3 regions of the Modestobacter sp. SSW1-42 genome follow, and region 2 is predicted to be linked to each of the others. Evidence: riboswitches for the same ligand, from Rfam matches in the RefSeq annotation. Region 2 holds a riboswitch; each other region holds the start of a gene.
The links. A riboswitch is a leader RNA that binds a small molecule or an ion and turns the genes downstream of it on or off. The one in region 2 is predicted to bind cyclic di-AMP.

Region 1 (4,975 bases), on a different contig from region 2:
CGACCAGCCAGCGGTCGGCGTCGTCCCAGCTGACCGCGACGGCGGTGAGGTCGGGGTCGACCAGGTCGGGGTGCGCCCGGCGCAGCGCGATCAGCGCCTTGTGCACGGCGAGCACGTGCGCGTGCGGCTCCTCGGTGAGCTCGGACCAGTCCAGCTTGGACCGGGTGAAGGTCTCCGGGTCCTGCGGGTCGGGCACGACGTCGGCGTCCCAGCCGTGCTCGGCGAACTCGCCGATCCGGCCCTCCGCGGTGGCCTTGCCCAGCTCGGGCTCGGGGTGGCTGGTGAAGAACTGCCACGGCGTCGAGGCGCCCCACTCCTCGCCCATGAACAGCATCGGGGTGAACGGGCTGGTGAGCACCAGCGTCGCGCCGACACCGAGCAGGCCGGGGGAGAGGGAGGCCGAGATCCGGTCACCGACCGCGCGGTTGCCGATCTGGTCGTGGTCCTGCAGGTAGCCCAGGAACTTCCAGCCCGGCAGCGCGTTCGTGTCGACCGGGCGGCCGTGGTGCCGCCGGCGGAAGCTGGACCAGTCGCCGGCGTGGAAGAAGGCGCCGGTGAGCACCTTCGCCAGCCCGCCGAGGCCGCCGGCGGCGAAGTCGGCGTAGTAGCCCTGCGCCTCGCCGGTCAGCTGGGTGTGCAGCGAGTGGTGGAAGTCGTCGCTCCACTGCGCGTCCAGGCCCTTGCCGCCGGCCACGCGGGGCGTGACGAGCGAGGGGTCGTTGAGGTCGCTCTCGGCGATCAGCGTCAGCGGGCGGCCCTCGGCGACGGAGAGCTTCTCGACCTCCTGGGCCATCTCCTCGAGCACGTGGGTGGCCCGCTCGTCGACCAGCGCGTGGACGGCGTCGAGCCGCAGCCCGTCGACGTGCATGTCGCGCAGCCACATCAGCGCGTTGTCGATGATGTAGCGGCGGACCTCGTCGGAGTCGGGGCCGTCCAGGTTGATCGCGTTGCCCCAGCTGTTCGCACCCGCGGCGAAGATGGGGAAGAACTCCGGCAGGTAGTTGCCCGAGGGCCCGAGGTGGTTGTAGACGACGTCCTGGATGACGCCGATGCCGCGCTGGTGGCAGGCGTCGACCAGTCGCTGGTAGCCCGCCGGGCCGCCGTAGCTCTCCTGCACCGCGTACCAGGCGACCCCGTCGTAGCCCCAGTTGTGGGTGCCGTTGAAGCCGTTGACCGGCAGCAGCTCGACGAAGTCGACACCCAGGTCGACCAGGTGGTCGAGGTTGCGGACGGCGGCGTCGAACGTCCCCTCGCGGGTGAAGGTGCCCACGTGCAGCTCGTAGACGACGCCGCCGGCGAGCGGGCGGCCGGTCCAGGCGCGGTCGCCCCAGCTGTAGGACGACGGGTCGTACCGGCGGGACAGGCCGTGGACGCCGTCGGGCTGGCGGCGGGACCGGGGGTCGGGGCGCGCCGGCTCGGTGTCGTCGAGCAGGAAGCCGTAGTCGGACTCGGGCTCGGCCGGCGCGGTCACCCGCCACCAGCCGGCGTCGTCCCGCTCCATGTCGTGCACCTGCCCGTCGAGCTGGAGGCGCACCCGCTGGGGCAGCGGGGCCCAGACGGAGAACTCGACGGGCTGGGGCATGGAGGACCTCCGGAGCGGTGGTGCGGGGGAGTGGGAGAGCGGCTGGATCATGCCCGCCCACACGCGGTCGAACCGTCGCCCTCGTCACCGGGTGCCCGGGACGGCGAACGGCCGGGCACCCCCACGCTGGGGTGCCCGGCCGTTCGTGCCGTGCGGGTCCGGGGCAGGCCCGGCAGGTGGGTCAGACGGCGAGCAGCTGACCGACGTGGATCATGTTCGGGTTGCTGACGATGCCGCGGTTCTTCGCGTACAGCGACTGCCAGGAGGTGCCGTTGGCGGCCGCGATCTTGCCGAGGGTGTCGCCCGGCTTGACCGTGTAGTTGCCAGCGGCCGGCGCCTGGCGGGTGGAACGGGTGGCGGCGGCGTTCTTGCGCTCCGCGGACGCCTTGGGGGCGGCCTTCGGGGTCGCGGCCTGGGCCTTGGGGGCAGCCTGCGCCTTGGGGGCGGCCTGGGCCTTCGGGGCGGCCTTGGGCGCCTCGGCCTTGGGGGCGGGGGCGGCCTTCTGCTCGGCCACGGCGGTGGTGCCGCCGGTCAGGCGCTTGCCGCAGGTCGGCCATGCGCCGACGCCCTGGCCGACGAGGACCTTCTCGGCCACGGCGATCTGCTCGGCGGCGGAGGCCTGGTCGGCGCGCGGCGCGTAGGCAGTGCCGCCGTAGCCGGCCCAGGTGCTCTGGGAGAACTGCAGGCCGCCGTAGTAGCCGTTGCCGCTGTTGATGCTCCAGTTGCCGCCCGACTCGCACTGGGCGACGCCGCTCCAGTCGTGCTCGGCGGCGGATGCCGTCGCGGTGCCGATGCCGACCGAGGCACCGAGACCGAGAGCGGCGGCCCCGACGGTGACCACGCCGCCGCGCAGGGCACGACGGACGAGGGCCGGACGGGACTGAGAGTGCTTGGACATGCGTGTTCCTCCGATCACCGCCTGCGAGGTGAGCTGTCGGGTTCGGGCGATCGGTGCCCGGCCGCAGATCTGCGGCTTCACCCCGTAGACGCGCGGCGCTGGGTGGGCGGCGCGTCGGATGTGGGTCCCCCGCCCCCGTCCGGAAGGGTCTGGTTGAGGTCACCGGCGGACGGGGCTGAGCGGTCCGGTGCCGCGCTCGGCCAGGAAGGCCCGAACGCGAGGACGACGGTAGGTGGACAACTGCCAACTGGCGAGCGGCGTGTCGCAGATCGACGGCGCGTCGCGCCGAGAATGTGGCGACATGCGCAGTATCGCGTGCGCTCCGAGACCGTTCCGTTACAGACGGTCGACAAATCGACTCCTCGACATGTGGCGGGGACCGGGCTCCGCCAAGGGCCCGGGCACCATCTGTTGCGGGTGTCCGCGTCAGCGCGCACGACCGGTGGTGCCGCGAACGGGTGGGTGCCCCCGACGCGCACCGGCCCCCTCGACGTGTCGTCGAGGGGGCCGGTGATGCCCTGTGGCCGGGAGGCCGCGGGACCTCGCGTCAGTCGCGGACGAGCAGCGCCACCGGCAGCGCGGAGAGCAGCTCGCCGAGCGGGATGCCCGAGGCGTCGGAGACGACCCGGGTGCCGGTGAGCAGGTCCCGCCACGCCCCGGTGGACAGCGCGAGCGTCGTGTCGCCCCAGCCGGTGGTCGCCAGCCGGGCCGGCAGCCGGGTGGCCACGGTCACGACGTCACCGCGGTCGAACGCGACCACGTGGTCGGCGGCCGCGCCGGTGGCCGTCAGCGGGGTGTACCCGGCGAAGGCCTCCGGGTGGTCGCGGCGGTGCCGCAACGCGCGGGAGACCACCAGCAGCTTCGCGGCACCGGTCTCGTCGACCTCCGGCACCCACCCGCCGTCGAGCCGCGCGAGCAGGTCGCGCCGCAGGTCGTAGTCGACCGGACGGCGGTTGTCCGGGTCGACCAGCGAGAAGTCCCACAGCTCGGTGCCCTGGTAGACGTCGGGCACCCCGGCGATGGTCAGCTGCAGGAGCTTCTGCGCGAGCGAGTTGCTGTACCCCAGCGGGGCGATCCGCTGCACGAACGCGGTGATCTCGGCGTTCGTGGTGGCGTCGTCGAAGGCGGCGTCGACCAGGGCGTGCAGCTGGTCCTCGAACTCCTGCACCGGGTTGGTCCAGGTGGTGGAGGTGCCGGCCTCGCGGGCGGCCTTCTCCACGTAGGCGTGCGCCCGCTCGCGGGACAGCGGCCACGCGCCCACCAGGTTCTGCCACACCAGGTGCGCGAGGGAGGCGTCGGCCAGCGGGTGCCGGGCGATGAGGCCCCGGACCAGCGCGGCCCACTCGTCCGGGAGCTCGGCCAGCACCGCCAGCCGGCTGCGGACGTCCTCGCTGCGCTTCGTGTCGTGCGTCGACAGCGTCGTCATGGACGCCGGACGGCGCTCCGCGCGGCGCTGCTGCGCCTCGTGGAACGCAGCGACCGTCGTCCCGAACTGCGCCGGGTCGCCGCCGACCTCGTTGAGCGCGACGAACCGCGCCCACCGGTAGTAGGCGCTGTCCTCGACGCCCTTGGCCATGACCGGGCCCGAGGTCTGCTCGAACCGGGTGGCCAGCTCGGTGCCGGCGCTGCCCAGCAGGGGGTGCAGGGCGTCGACGGCGGCGGCCAGCTCCGGTCGCCGCTCCTTGACCGCGGCCACCGTCTCGTCGAGGTGGGCGCGGCCGTCGGGCAGGTAGCTGCGGTAGACCGGGAAGCTCGCCAGCAGCTCGGCCAGGCCCTCGGTCACCTGGTCGGCCGGCACGCCCGGCAGGTCGCCGACGATGCGCTGCAGCCGGGCCACCTCCGAGCCGAGCATGCCGTCGGTGACCTCGCGCTTGCAGTCGTGCACCAGCTGGGCGTAGTCGACGGGCCCGCCGGCCAGCTCGGTGTCCAGCGCGGTGAACGCCGCCTCGCCGGCCGGGTCGACGAGCACCTCGTCGACCTCGGACAGGGCGTCGTAGCCCGTCGTCCCGGCGGTCTTCCAGGAGCCGGGCATCTCCTCGCCCGGCTCGAGGATCTTCTCCACGACGGTCCACCGGTCACCGGTGGCCTCGGCCAGCCGGTCCAGGTAGCCCTTCGGGTCGGCCAGACCGTCGGGGTGGTCGATCCGCAGCGCGTCGACCGAGCCGTTCTCGACCAGCTCGACGATCAGCGCGTGGGTGGCCCGGAAGACCTCCGGGTCCTCCACACGCAGGCCGGCGAGGGTGTTGATCGCGAAGAACCGGCGGTAGTTCAGCTGGTCGTCGGCGCGCCGCCAGTCGACGAGCTCGTAGTGCTGGCGGTCGTGCACCTCCTGCGGGGTGCCCTCGCCGGTCCCCGGGGCGATCGGGAAGCGGTTGTCGTAGTAGCGCAGCTCCCCGTCGACGAGCTGCAGCTCGGAGACGTCGTCCGCGCTGCCCAGGGTCGGGATGCGGATCCTGCCGCCGCCGAAGTCCCAGTCGATGTCGAAGGCGTCGGCG
Region 2 (4,975 bases):
GTGTAACACCGGGCCGCCACCGGATCGCGTCGTCAGCTTCCGAGCTCGGAGAGGATGGTCTGCATCTCCTCGATCTCGGCGGCCTGGGAGGTGGAGATCTCCTCGGCCAGGGCGATGGCGTCGGCGTTCTCGCCGTCGGAGATCTCGGTCTTGGCCATGTCGACCGCCTGCTGGTGGTGCTCGCTCATCATCTTCAGGAACATCCGGTCGAACTCGGTCCCGGAGGCGGCCTCCAGGCCGGACATGTCCATGTCCATGCCGCCCATGGCGCCGTGGTCCATGCCGCCCATGCCGCCGGACTCAGGCTGCCCCCATGCCTGCAGCCAGCCGGTCATGGTCTCGATCTCCGGCTCCTGGGCGGCTTCGATCCGGCTGGCCAGATCCAGGACGCGGGGGTCCTGCGCGCGGCCCTCGGCCAGCTGGGCCATCTCCAGGGCACCCTCGTGGTGCGGGAGCATCCCCTGGACGAAGGCCACGTCGGCGTCGTTGAACTCAGCCGACGCACTCGCCGATGCACTGCCTGCGGCGGAGCTGGCGGAGCTGCCACCAGCTGCGGTGCTGTCATCGGAGCCATTGGAGCAGCCGGCGAGGACGACGACGCCGGCGATGAGGCCAGCAGTGAGGCGGGCGCGGCGAAGGGTGGTGCGGGTCATTGCTTCTCCTGTGGGTGGGATCTGGTGGTGGACGACTGACCCGGTGGTCGCGGGAGCGGCCGGGTCGGTGGTTCGGCCTAAATCCGGAGGAGACAGAGGGAGGCGAGGTCGGGTGGTCTAGGGAGCTGGATCGCGGCCCACCAGGATCGGGCGCGGGCCAGCAAGACTTCCCGGCTGCCGATCGGTGTTGCTCTCTTGAGCAGGAGTGCCGCCGCCAGCACGGCCAGGCCGGCCAGTCCGGCTAGTAGTACCGCCAGGCACACCGCGAGGGCGTGCGCCCAGCCATGTCCTGATTCGGGACTGGACGAGCCTGTCGCGCCGGTGGCTGCCGCCGCCGGCGCGCCGTGGGCTGGACCGGCGGACGCGACCGCGGCGGTGTGGCCTGGGACCGCGGCATTGGTTGCCATGGACACCGCTGGCGCCATGGACACCCCTGACGCCACGAGGGCCGCGGAGTCCGCGGAGGACATGGCGCCGTGGTCGGCGGGGTGGGTGCCGCCGGGGTCGGCGCTGATGCATTGCAGCCCGTGCATGGCGAAGACCGCCGCGAGGGTCAGCAACACCAGCAGTCGAGCTGCCCGCATCGTCCCCACTCGTCCCAGCACATCCCACAGGTTACTACCTCAGGTAGTACTGGGCTCCTGCTCGAAGGGCTGCTCGAGTACTTGCGGCATTGCGACATTGCGGCATGGCGGCATGGCGGCATTGCGGCAAGGCGGTAATAAGGTCGGTGAGGTGCTGGTCAGGGCAGGATGCGGCGCGCCCCGGCATAACCGGACATATCCACACTGCCGACGTTGACCGGCTCGCCGAACGTCCGGGCGTGGACCATTTTGCCGCCACCGATGTAGATGCCGATGTGGCTGACCGGGCTGAAAAAGTAGACGAGGTCACCGGGCTGCAGCTCGGCCCGGGACACCGGGCGCCCCAAGGCGGCCTGGGCCTTGCTGGAGTGCGGCAGGGAGATCCCGGCCGCGGCGAAGGCGTACTGGGTCAACCCCGAGCAGTCGAAGGCGTCCGGCCCCCCGGCGGCCCAAACGTAGGGGTCCCCGACCTGGGCCATGGCGGTGTCGATGATGACCTGGGCGGCGTCGCTGCCGGCCTGCACCGAGCCAGCGGCCGGTGCTTGCAGAGCCGGCCCGCCGTGGGCGGCGTTGGCCTGCTCCTGCTCGGCGGCGGTGAGGGCGGCGTACTGGGCCTTGTAATCAGCGATCTCGGTCTGCAGCTGCTCCTGCTGCCCTTGGACGGCCGCCAGCTGCTGCTCTGCCGCGGCGGTGGCCTGCGCGGCGGCGGCACCGGCGCGCTCGGCGGACGCGCGTGACTCGGCGACCTGGGCCAAGACGTCGTTGTGGTAGCCGGCGACGGAGTCGAGGGTGGCGACCCGCTCGAGGAACTCATCGGCGGACCCGCTGGTCATGAAGGCCTGCAGCGGGCCCAACCCGTCCCCGGTGAACGCGGTGTGCGCGACGGCGGCGATCTGGTCCTGCAGGGCGGCCAGCTGCGCGTCGGCGGCCGCCCGTGCGGCGGCGGCGTCAGCGGCGGCGGCCTGCTGCTGAGCGAGGGTCTCCCGGGCGTCGTTGTACTCCTCGGTGAGCACCTCCAGCTGGTGGCCGCTGTCGGCGGCCAGCTGGGCCGCCTGCTCCCCGGTCGCGGCCTCACCCGGGGCGGCGCTGGCCCCGGCGGGGGTCAGGGCCACGCCTGTGGCGGTGAGCACCGTGAGGAGCGCGAGCGCGGTGGCCGGGCGCGCTCCGGCAGCCCGGCGGAACCGGTAGGGGTGCGTGGTCGCCACGGGGGCGCCCTCCTGTCTTCCGTGGCCGCATACCGAGTTAGCTGACGGGTTCGGGCGGGAAGTCGCCCGTCGTGCCACCCGGCGTGGGCGGGCACGATTGACCCCAGGACTGCGGTGGGTCCCCGGTCCTCAACGGTGGGCTGAGGTTCGGCGGCGCCGGACCGAGGTCCCCTCGTGGGTGACGACAACTCGTCCCGGCGCCGCTGAAGATAGGGCGGTGATCACCGGACCATCCCGCTGTCCTATGCGTGTCGGATAGTTGATGCTGGTGGGGCAGATGAGGTGGTCCTCGAAGCCTCTGGTGCTTCTGGTCGTGGGGTGCTGAGCGGGTGCAGCTCATACGATGACGACTCATCCAGATGAACCCGCAGGCCACACTGTGGCCTCGCGCAGCGCTGCCGGACCGTGTTGACCCAGGAGAAGTGAGGAGCGGCCATGCCTCACTTGGGCAAGCTCGAGGCCGCCGTGATGGACGTCTTGTGGTCCACCGACGCCCCGCTGACCGTGCGCGAGGTGCTGGCGAAGATGCCGCCGCAACGCAGTCTGGCCTACACCACCGTGATGACCGTGCTGGGGAACCTGCTGCGCAAGGGCTTGGTGGAGCGGGAGCCGGTGGGTCGGGCGTTCAGCTACCGCCCGACCGTGACGCGCCAGGGTGCGGCGGCGGCCTCGCTGCGGGAGATCCTGGACGCTTCAGACGATCCCCGGTCGGTGCTGCTGCACTTCGCCGAGACGGCCTCCGATGAGGAGTCCTTGGTGTTGCGTGAGGCGCTCGAGCGGCGGGCAGCGACCTCATGATCGGCATGCTCGCTGTTCTGGCCGCCGGAACCGCTCTGGGTCTCTACGGGCACCGGTCGCTGCTGTGGCTGGCTGAGCGGCGGGTGGATCCCACGATCCTGCTGGTGGGCTGGTCGCTGTTGTCTGTCGGGCTGGTCGCCTCGACCCTGGCCATGATCGGCCTGCTCGCCCTGCCGATGGACCAGCACGAGGCCAGTGGGCTCATCCAACTGGTGGGGGGCTGCTGGACCGCGGTCACCACGGGCACCGTGCCTGCCTGGCAGCAGACGGTCGCCGGCATCAGCCTGATCATGGCCGCGACCATCGTGGTGCGCCTGGGCAGAGCGGTGCTGAAGCGCGTGCGGTCGGTCCGGCGGCACGCCCCGCATGTACAGCAGCTGCGACTGCTGGCCTCGAGCTCCTCGGCCGGTGAGCCGCTGTGGGTCGCTGACCACCGGGCGATGGCCATGTCCATCAGCGGTCGTCCCGGGGTGATCATCGCCTCGGATGGGCTGCGGGCGCAGTTGCCACCGGAGGCAGTCGCAGCGACGCTGGAGCATGAGCGTGCACACCTACGGGGCCACCACCACGCTTTGGTGACGATCGCTGAGACACTGGCCGCCGCCCTCCCCTGGTGCCCCCTGCTGCGCGCAGCGCCGGCCGCCATTCGGGACCTGGTGGAGCTCGCCGCCGATGCCCACGCAGCGCGGCGGTGCGGGCCCGAGGCCGTTCAGGTCGCGCTGCGCCGGATGACCGGACAGCCGGTCCTCCCCTTCGGGCTGGCCATGGCCTCCCGCCTGACCGAGCTGCGCATCAGCCGGCTGGAAACCACCGACCCGTGGCGCATGAGCCATCTTCTCCGCTGGCCGGGGACCTTGGCGATGGCGACCGGGGCGCTGCTTCTTCCCGCGGCGACCACGTGGCTGGGCTTCAACATCGTGCTGTGCGCGGTCACCTGATCCACTCACTTCCCGCGAGCCCTTCTCTGAACAGCGGCCTCTCCCCCTCAAGACGAACACCCTTACTGCCGTTGCAACTACGACCAGTAGTAGCAATGGGATGTGAGGACGACAGCCGATGTGCACCGGACACCTTCGCCGCGGTGGGTTCAGCAACCTCCCTCGCCAGAGGGCTGCTGACCGGCCGCAACAGCGGTCCGAGCGGAGCGTCGTCTCACCGGCAGGAGTGCGCCCCGGTCGCGGCCGCGCCCTGCAGCGGCCGGTCAGGCTGTGGACGGTGGGGCTCGTTCTGGCCGTGGCCGCGGTCTCCTTCGGTCCCCTGGCCGCCTCGGCTCAGGCCGCACCGAGCAACCCCAGCGACGCGGACCTGAGCGCAGCTCAGTCCAGTCAGGAGCAGGCCGCCGCCGAGGTGGGCCGCCTGGCCGGGCTGCTGTCCGGCGCGGAGAGCGACCTCGAGCGGGTGATGGTCCAGGCCGAGGCGGTCAGCGAGGCCGACCGCATCGCCCAGGGAGAGCTGGAGGCCGCTGAAGAGCAGGCGGTGGTGACCGCGGCCGAGCTGCGGGCCGCGCAGCAGGCGGTGACCCTGGCCCGGGCCGACGTGGCCACCGTGGGGCGGGAGCGGTACATGTCCAGCGGGGACCTCAGCGGCATCGCCGCGCTGCTCAGCGCCACCGGGCCGGACCAGCTGCTGGAGGGAGCCGCCACGCTGCGTCTGCTGGCCGATCAGCGCACCGCCACGCTGGAGAGCCTGCGGATCGCCGAGACCGCCCACGTCGACGCCGACACCCGGGCACGGG
Region 3 (4,975 bases), on a different contig from region 2:
GCTGCTCGTGCTCCAGGGCATGGACACCAGCGGCAAGGGCGGTGTCGTCCGGCACGTCGTCGGCGCCGTGCAGCCGCAGGGCGTGTCGGTCACCGGCTTCGGCCGGCCGACTCCCGAGGAGCTGCGGCACGGGTTCCTGTGGCGGGTGCGGCGCGCCGTCCCCGGGCCCGGCAAGCTCGGCGTGTTCGACCGCTCGCACTACGAGGACGTGCTGGCCGGCCGGGTGCGGGAGCTGGCGCCGATGCCGGTCATCGAGCGCCGGTACCGCGAGATCGTGCGGTTCGAGCAGCAGCTGGCCGACGACGGCGTGACCCTGGTGAAGGTGCTGCTGCACATCTCGGCGTGGGAGCAGAAGCAGCGGCTGCTCGCCCGGCTCGACGACTCGGCCAAGCGCTGGAAGTTCGACCCCTCCGACCTCGACGACCGCGCCCTGTGGCCGGACTACCAGCGCGCGTACGAGACGGCGCTGGAGCGCACCGGCACCGACACCGCGCCCTGGTACGTCGTCCCGGCCGACCGCAAGTGGTACCGCAACTGGGCGGTGGGCCGGCTGCTGCTGGAGACGCTCACCGAGCTCGACCCGCGGCTGCCCGAGCCCACCTACGACGTCGCCGAGCAGCGCGACCGGCTGATCGAGGAGCACCCGGTCAGCGACTGAGCGCGGGCGCCCCCCGGCGCAGCCGCTCGTCGACCGCCTCGGTGAACAGCCACCCGGCGATCAGCACGAACTGCAGCATGAACAGCCAGAAGCCGACGGCGACCACCCCGCCGACGACGGTGAGCCCGCCGAAGGGGGCGCCGAGGTCCAGCGGCAGGGCCAGGAACAGCACGAACCCCTGCAGGAACCCTGAGAGCGAGCCCGCGGTGAACAGCGCGCCGACCACCACCGCCCGCCACCGCAGCCGGCCGGCCGCGACGACCCGGAACACCCAGATCAGCGGCAGGGTGAGGGCGAACAGCACGGAGTAGTAGCCGGCCGCGAAGCCACCCAGCCCGGCCGCGAAGCCGGGGGTCTCGGCCAACCGGGCCAGCAGCCGCCCCACCAGCAGCAACGGGTAGAGCAGCAGCGGCGCCAGCACCAGCAGCGGCAGCGACGCCAGCCGGCCGCGCCAGGCGGTGAACCGGTCGTGCGCCGGGCTGAAGCGGAGCAGCGCCCGGCGCACCCCCTCGCCGTAGAGCGAGATCGGCAGCAGGGTCAGCAGCGCCCCGACCACGCTGAGCCCGGTGCCCGCCTCGGCCAGCCGGGCGACCGCGGCGGGGGCGCCCAGCTCGGCCGGCAGCACCGACGCCAGCCGCCCGGTGAGGGTGCGCACCTGGTCGGCACCGGCCACCCAGCTGGTCAGGCCCAGGGACAGCACCAGCGCCGGGACGACGGCGATCCCGGCGTAGAAGGTGAGCCCGGCGGCGATCAGCGCGGTGTCGCGGCCGCGCAGCCGGTCGCGCATGGTGGCCAGCAGGCCGCGTGCCTCTCTCGCCACCTGCACGCGCCCATGTGACCAGGTCCGGCCCGGTCGCGCCCGGGCGGGGTCGGTCAGGTCAGCGACCGGGCGAAGAAGAGCGATCCCGCGGCGTCCTCGCCGAGGTAGTGGCCGAAGGCGCCGACCGGGGTGTAGCCGGCCGCCGTGTACAGCCCGATGGCCTCCGGCTGCCGGGGCCCGGTCTCCAGGCGCAGCGTGGTCCAGCCGCGGGCCAGCGCCTCGGCCTCCAGCCCGGCCAGGACCAGCCGGGACACCCCGCGCCCCCGGGCCGCCGGGACGACGTACATCCGCTTGACCTCGGCGGCGCCGGGCTCCAGCGCCCGCAGCGCCCCGCAGCCCAGCGGCGTCCCGTCGTCGTCGCGGGCGACGAGGACGACGGCGACGTCGTCGGCCGAGGGCGGGACGCCGGGCTCGCCCTTGCCGTCGTAGCGGGCCCGCCGCTCGTCCTGCTGGGCGGTGGTCAGCTGCTGCACGACCGGGTCGTCCCAGGCGGCGGGGGAGAGGCTCGGCACGTCCCCGATCATGGCGGTCCGGGCTGCACCTGCTGCAGCAGCCCCCAGACGAACTGCGCCCGCGCTCCGGGCAGGTGCACCTCCCAGCGGGTGGGCACGCGGGGGTCGACGACCTGCGCGCCGGGCAGTCCGGCCACGTCACCGACCACGTGCGCCCACACCCGCAGGTCCCCGGGCGCCGCGGGCGGCACCGGGGAGCCGGGTGCGCGCACCAGTTGCCCGTCCAGGACCGGGCCGCCGCGGACGGTGACCACCTCCCAGCGCAGGTGCGGCCACAGCGGCAGCGGCCACCGGCGGACGTCGAGGACCGCGTCGCCGGAGCGGCGCTCCTCACACTCCTCGGGCGGACCGAGGACGGCGGCGTACCGCGACACGCCGTGCGGCCCGTTCGCCGAGTGCTGCAGCGACTGCCAGCGGCGGTGCGCCTCGCGGGCCTCGGCACGGTCCGCGGACAGCCGCGGCAGGGCGTCGATGACCAGGTCAGGCCGCAGATCTGCCATCCGGCGGAGCAGCACGAGACAGAACTCCCGCCGTCCCAGGCCGCGCATCCGGCGAGCCTGTCACGCTTGGTGAGCGTGTCCTGGCACACGCCAGGAGTTTCTGCACAAATTGCGCCCGACCGTTTGTCATCTCCCGGTCACACGCTTACGGTGGGCGACGGTCCGGACGGGCACCTCAGCCCCCTCCCGGGGAGCGACCGCCTGGACCGCCGCCGAACCACAGCGGCCCGTGCAGCACGGCGGGCCAGTGGACCGGGGACCCACCGCAGCACTGGGGTGAAGCTCCTCGCGACCCGTACGGGCCGCGTGGTGCCGGGCGTCTTCCCGCCCGAACCCGTCAGCTAACTCGGTAGGCGGCGAGTGGAAGAAAGGAAACACCCGCCTCACATGGCGAGTTCGCTCAACTCTGCGCGCCGTCGGTCCACGACCGCCGTCCTGATCTCGCTGGCCGCCGCCGGCGTCGTCTCCCTCACCTCCCTTCCCGCGTCGGCCGCTCCCGAAACGCCGGCGAACTCGCAGGAGGCCGCGGCCCTCATCGCCGCCCGTGGCAACGACCTCGAGGTCGTCACCGAGCAGTTCCACGCCGCCACCGACGCACTGACGGCGCAGCAGCAGGCCGCCGCACAGGCAGCCGCCGCCGTCGTCGACGCCGACGCAGCCGTGGGCACCGCGCGCGAGAAGGTCACCGAGGTGGCCCGCAGCGCCTACACCGGTGACCGGCTGGACACCCTGCAGGCCATGCTGACCAGCACCTCCGCCGACGAGATGATCGACCGCGTCGGCACGCTGGACACCATCGCCGACCACAACAACGAGGTCCTGGGGGCAGCCGAGCAGGCGACCCAGACGGCCGCCCAGGCCAAGGCCACCGCCGACCAGGCCGCCGCCGCCGCCCAGGCGCAGGTCGAGCAGGTCGCCCGCCAGCAGGCCGACCTCGAGGCGCAGATCGCCGCCTACCAGGCCGACTTCGAGCGGCTGACCGCCGAGGAGCAGGAGCGGGCCCGCCGGCTCGCCGAGGAGCAGGCCGCAGCAGCCGCCGCGGCCGCCCGCGCGCAGCAGGCCGCCGCCGAGGCCGCTGCCGCCGAGCAGGCCGCCGCAGCCAGCTCCAGCGCCTCGAGCGCACCGGCCGAGCGCCGGACCCCGGCTGCCTCCCGTGCCACCCGGTCCGCCACCGAGCCGGCCCCGGCCCCGGTGCCGGCCGCTGCCTCCGCCCCTGCCGCGGCGCCCGCCCCGGTCGCGGCTGCGGCGCCCGCCGGCGGCGGCAGTGGTTCCGGCCAGGCTGCCGTCGCCACCGCGATGGCCCAGCGCGGCAAGCCCTACGTGTGGGGCGGGAACGGTCCCGGCTCCTTCGACTGCTCCGGCCTGGTGAAGTACGCCTACGCCGCCGCCGGGGTCAGCCTCCCGCGCAGCAGCAGCCAGCAGGCGACGGTCGGCCGCGCGGTCTCCCGCGGCGACCTGCAGCCCGGCGACCTGATCGCCTTCGGCAGCCCCGTCTACCACATCGGCATCTACATCGGGAACGGGCAGATGGTGCACGCCCCGACGAGCGGTGACGTGGTGAAGGTCGCCCCCATCGACGCGGTGGGCGCCATCACCGCCATGCGCCGCGTCGGCTGACGCAGATCGCACGACCCCGGTGCCCCGGCCGCCACACGGCGTCCGGGGCACCGGTGCGTCCGGGGTGGGCCGGTCCGGGCACACAGGGAGCCCGGGCAGGATGAGCGCCACCGACCGCACGACCCGAGGAGCTCCGTGCCCGCCGTACTGACCGATCCGCGCACCGTCGCCCGCGCCTTCCGCGTCGTCGCGGTCGCCGAGGCCGTGACCTGGGTGCTCCTGCTGGCCGGGATGTTCGTCAAGTGGGTGCTCCGGACCTCCGAGGTGGGCGTCCAGCTGGCCGGCCCGGTGCACGGCGCGGTCTTCGTGGTCTACGTCGCGGTCACCCTGCTGGCCTGGCGGGTGCTGCGCTGGTCGCCGGGCACGGCGTTCCTGGCGCTGCTGGCCTCGATCCCGCCGCTGTGCACGGTCTGGTTCGAGCGGTGGGCGCAGCGCACCGGCCGGCTGCCCGTGGGGGAGACCGCACCCACCCCGGCTGGCTAGCCTCCGGGCATGGTCGAACCGGTGCTCCCGTCCACCGCCCGTGCCCTGCTGGCCCGCACCGCCCGGGTGCAGCGCGAGGGCCGGGCGCCCAGCCTGGTGGCCGGCGTCGTCCGGGACGGCGGGCTGGCCTGGTCGACCGGGCGCGGCGACGTCGCCGAGCCGCACGACGACGTGCAGTACCGGCTCGGCTCGATCAGCAAGACGGTCACCGCGCTGGTGGTCATGCGGCTGCGTGACGAGGGGCGGCTGGGCCTCGACGACCGGCTCGAGCAGCACCTCCCCGGCACCCCGCTCGGCGAGCGCACCGTGGGCCAGCTGCTGTCGCACCTGACCGGGGCCGGGTCCGAGAGCCCCGGCGGCTGGTGGGAGCGGGTCCCCGGCGGTC

Region 1: it holds a riboswitch for cyclic di-AMP, as region 2 does, so the genes downstream of both, ACGBYP_RS14220 (transglycosylase family protein) here and ACGBYP_RS21155 (C40 family peptidase) in region 2, are expected to answer to the same signal.
Region 3: it holds a riboswitch for cyclic di-AMP, as region 2 does, so the genes downstream of both, ACGBYP_RS09380 (C40 family peptidase) here and ACGBYP_RS21155 (C40 family peptidase) in region 2, are expected to answer to the same signal.

Annotation. Positions count from the first base shown of each region.
Region 1 covers NZ_JBISCA010000003.1:816,215-821,189, reverse strand. The annotation lists gene treZ (malto-oligosyltrehalose trehalohydrolase) at 1-1,582, opposite strand, end outside; gene ACGBYP_RS14220 (transglycosylase family protein) at 1,764-2,480, opposite strand; cyclic di-AMP (ydaO/yuaA leader) riboswitch at 2,484-2,645, opposite strand; gene treY (malto-oligosyltrehalose synthase) at 3,028-4,975, opposite strand, start outside.
Region 2 covers NZ_JBISCA010000007.1:69,772-74,746, reverse strand. The annotation lists gene ACGBYP_RS21160 (DUF305 domain-containing protein) at 33-653, opposite strand; gene ACGBYP_RS21155 (C40 family peptidase) at 1,396-2,442, opposite strand; cyclic di-AMP (ydaO/yuaA leader) riboswitch at 2,454-2,605, opposite strand; gene ACGBYP_RS21150 (BlaI/MecI/CopY family transcriptional regulator) at 2,878-3,240, shown strand; gene ACGBYP_RS21145 (M56 family metallopeptidase) at 3,237-4,178, shown strand; gene ACGBYP_RS21140 (peptidoglycan DD-metalloendopeptidase family protein) at 4,456-4,975, shown strand, end outside.
Region 3 covers NZ_JBISCA010000002.1:836,314-841,288, reverse strand. The annotation lists gene ACGBYP_RS09400 (PPK2 family polyphosphate kinase) at 1-658, shown strand, start outside; gene ACGBYP_RS09395 (YhjD/YihY/BrkB family envelope integrity protein) at 648-1,484, opposite strand; gene ACGBYP_RS09390 (GNAT family N-acetyltransferase) at 1,532-1,990, opposite strand; gene ACGBYP_RS09385 (hypothetical protein) at 1,999-2,538, opposite strand; cyclic di-AMP (ydaO/yuaA leader) riboswitch at 2,691-2,861, shown strand; gene ACGBYP_RS09380 (C40 family peptidase) at 2,878-4,107, shown strand; gene ACGBYP_RS09375 (DUF3817 domain-containing protein) at 4,243-4,590, shown strand; gene ACGBYP_RS09370 (serine hydrolase domain-containing protein) at 4,600-4,975, shown strand, end outside.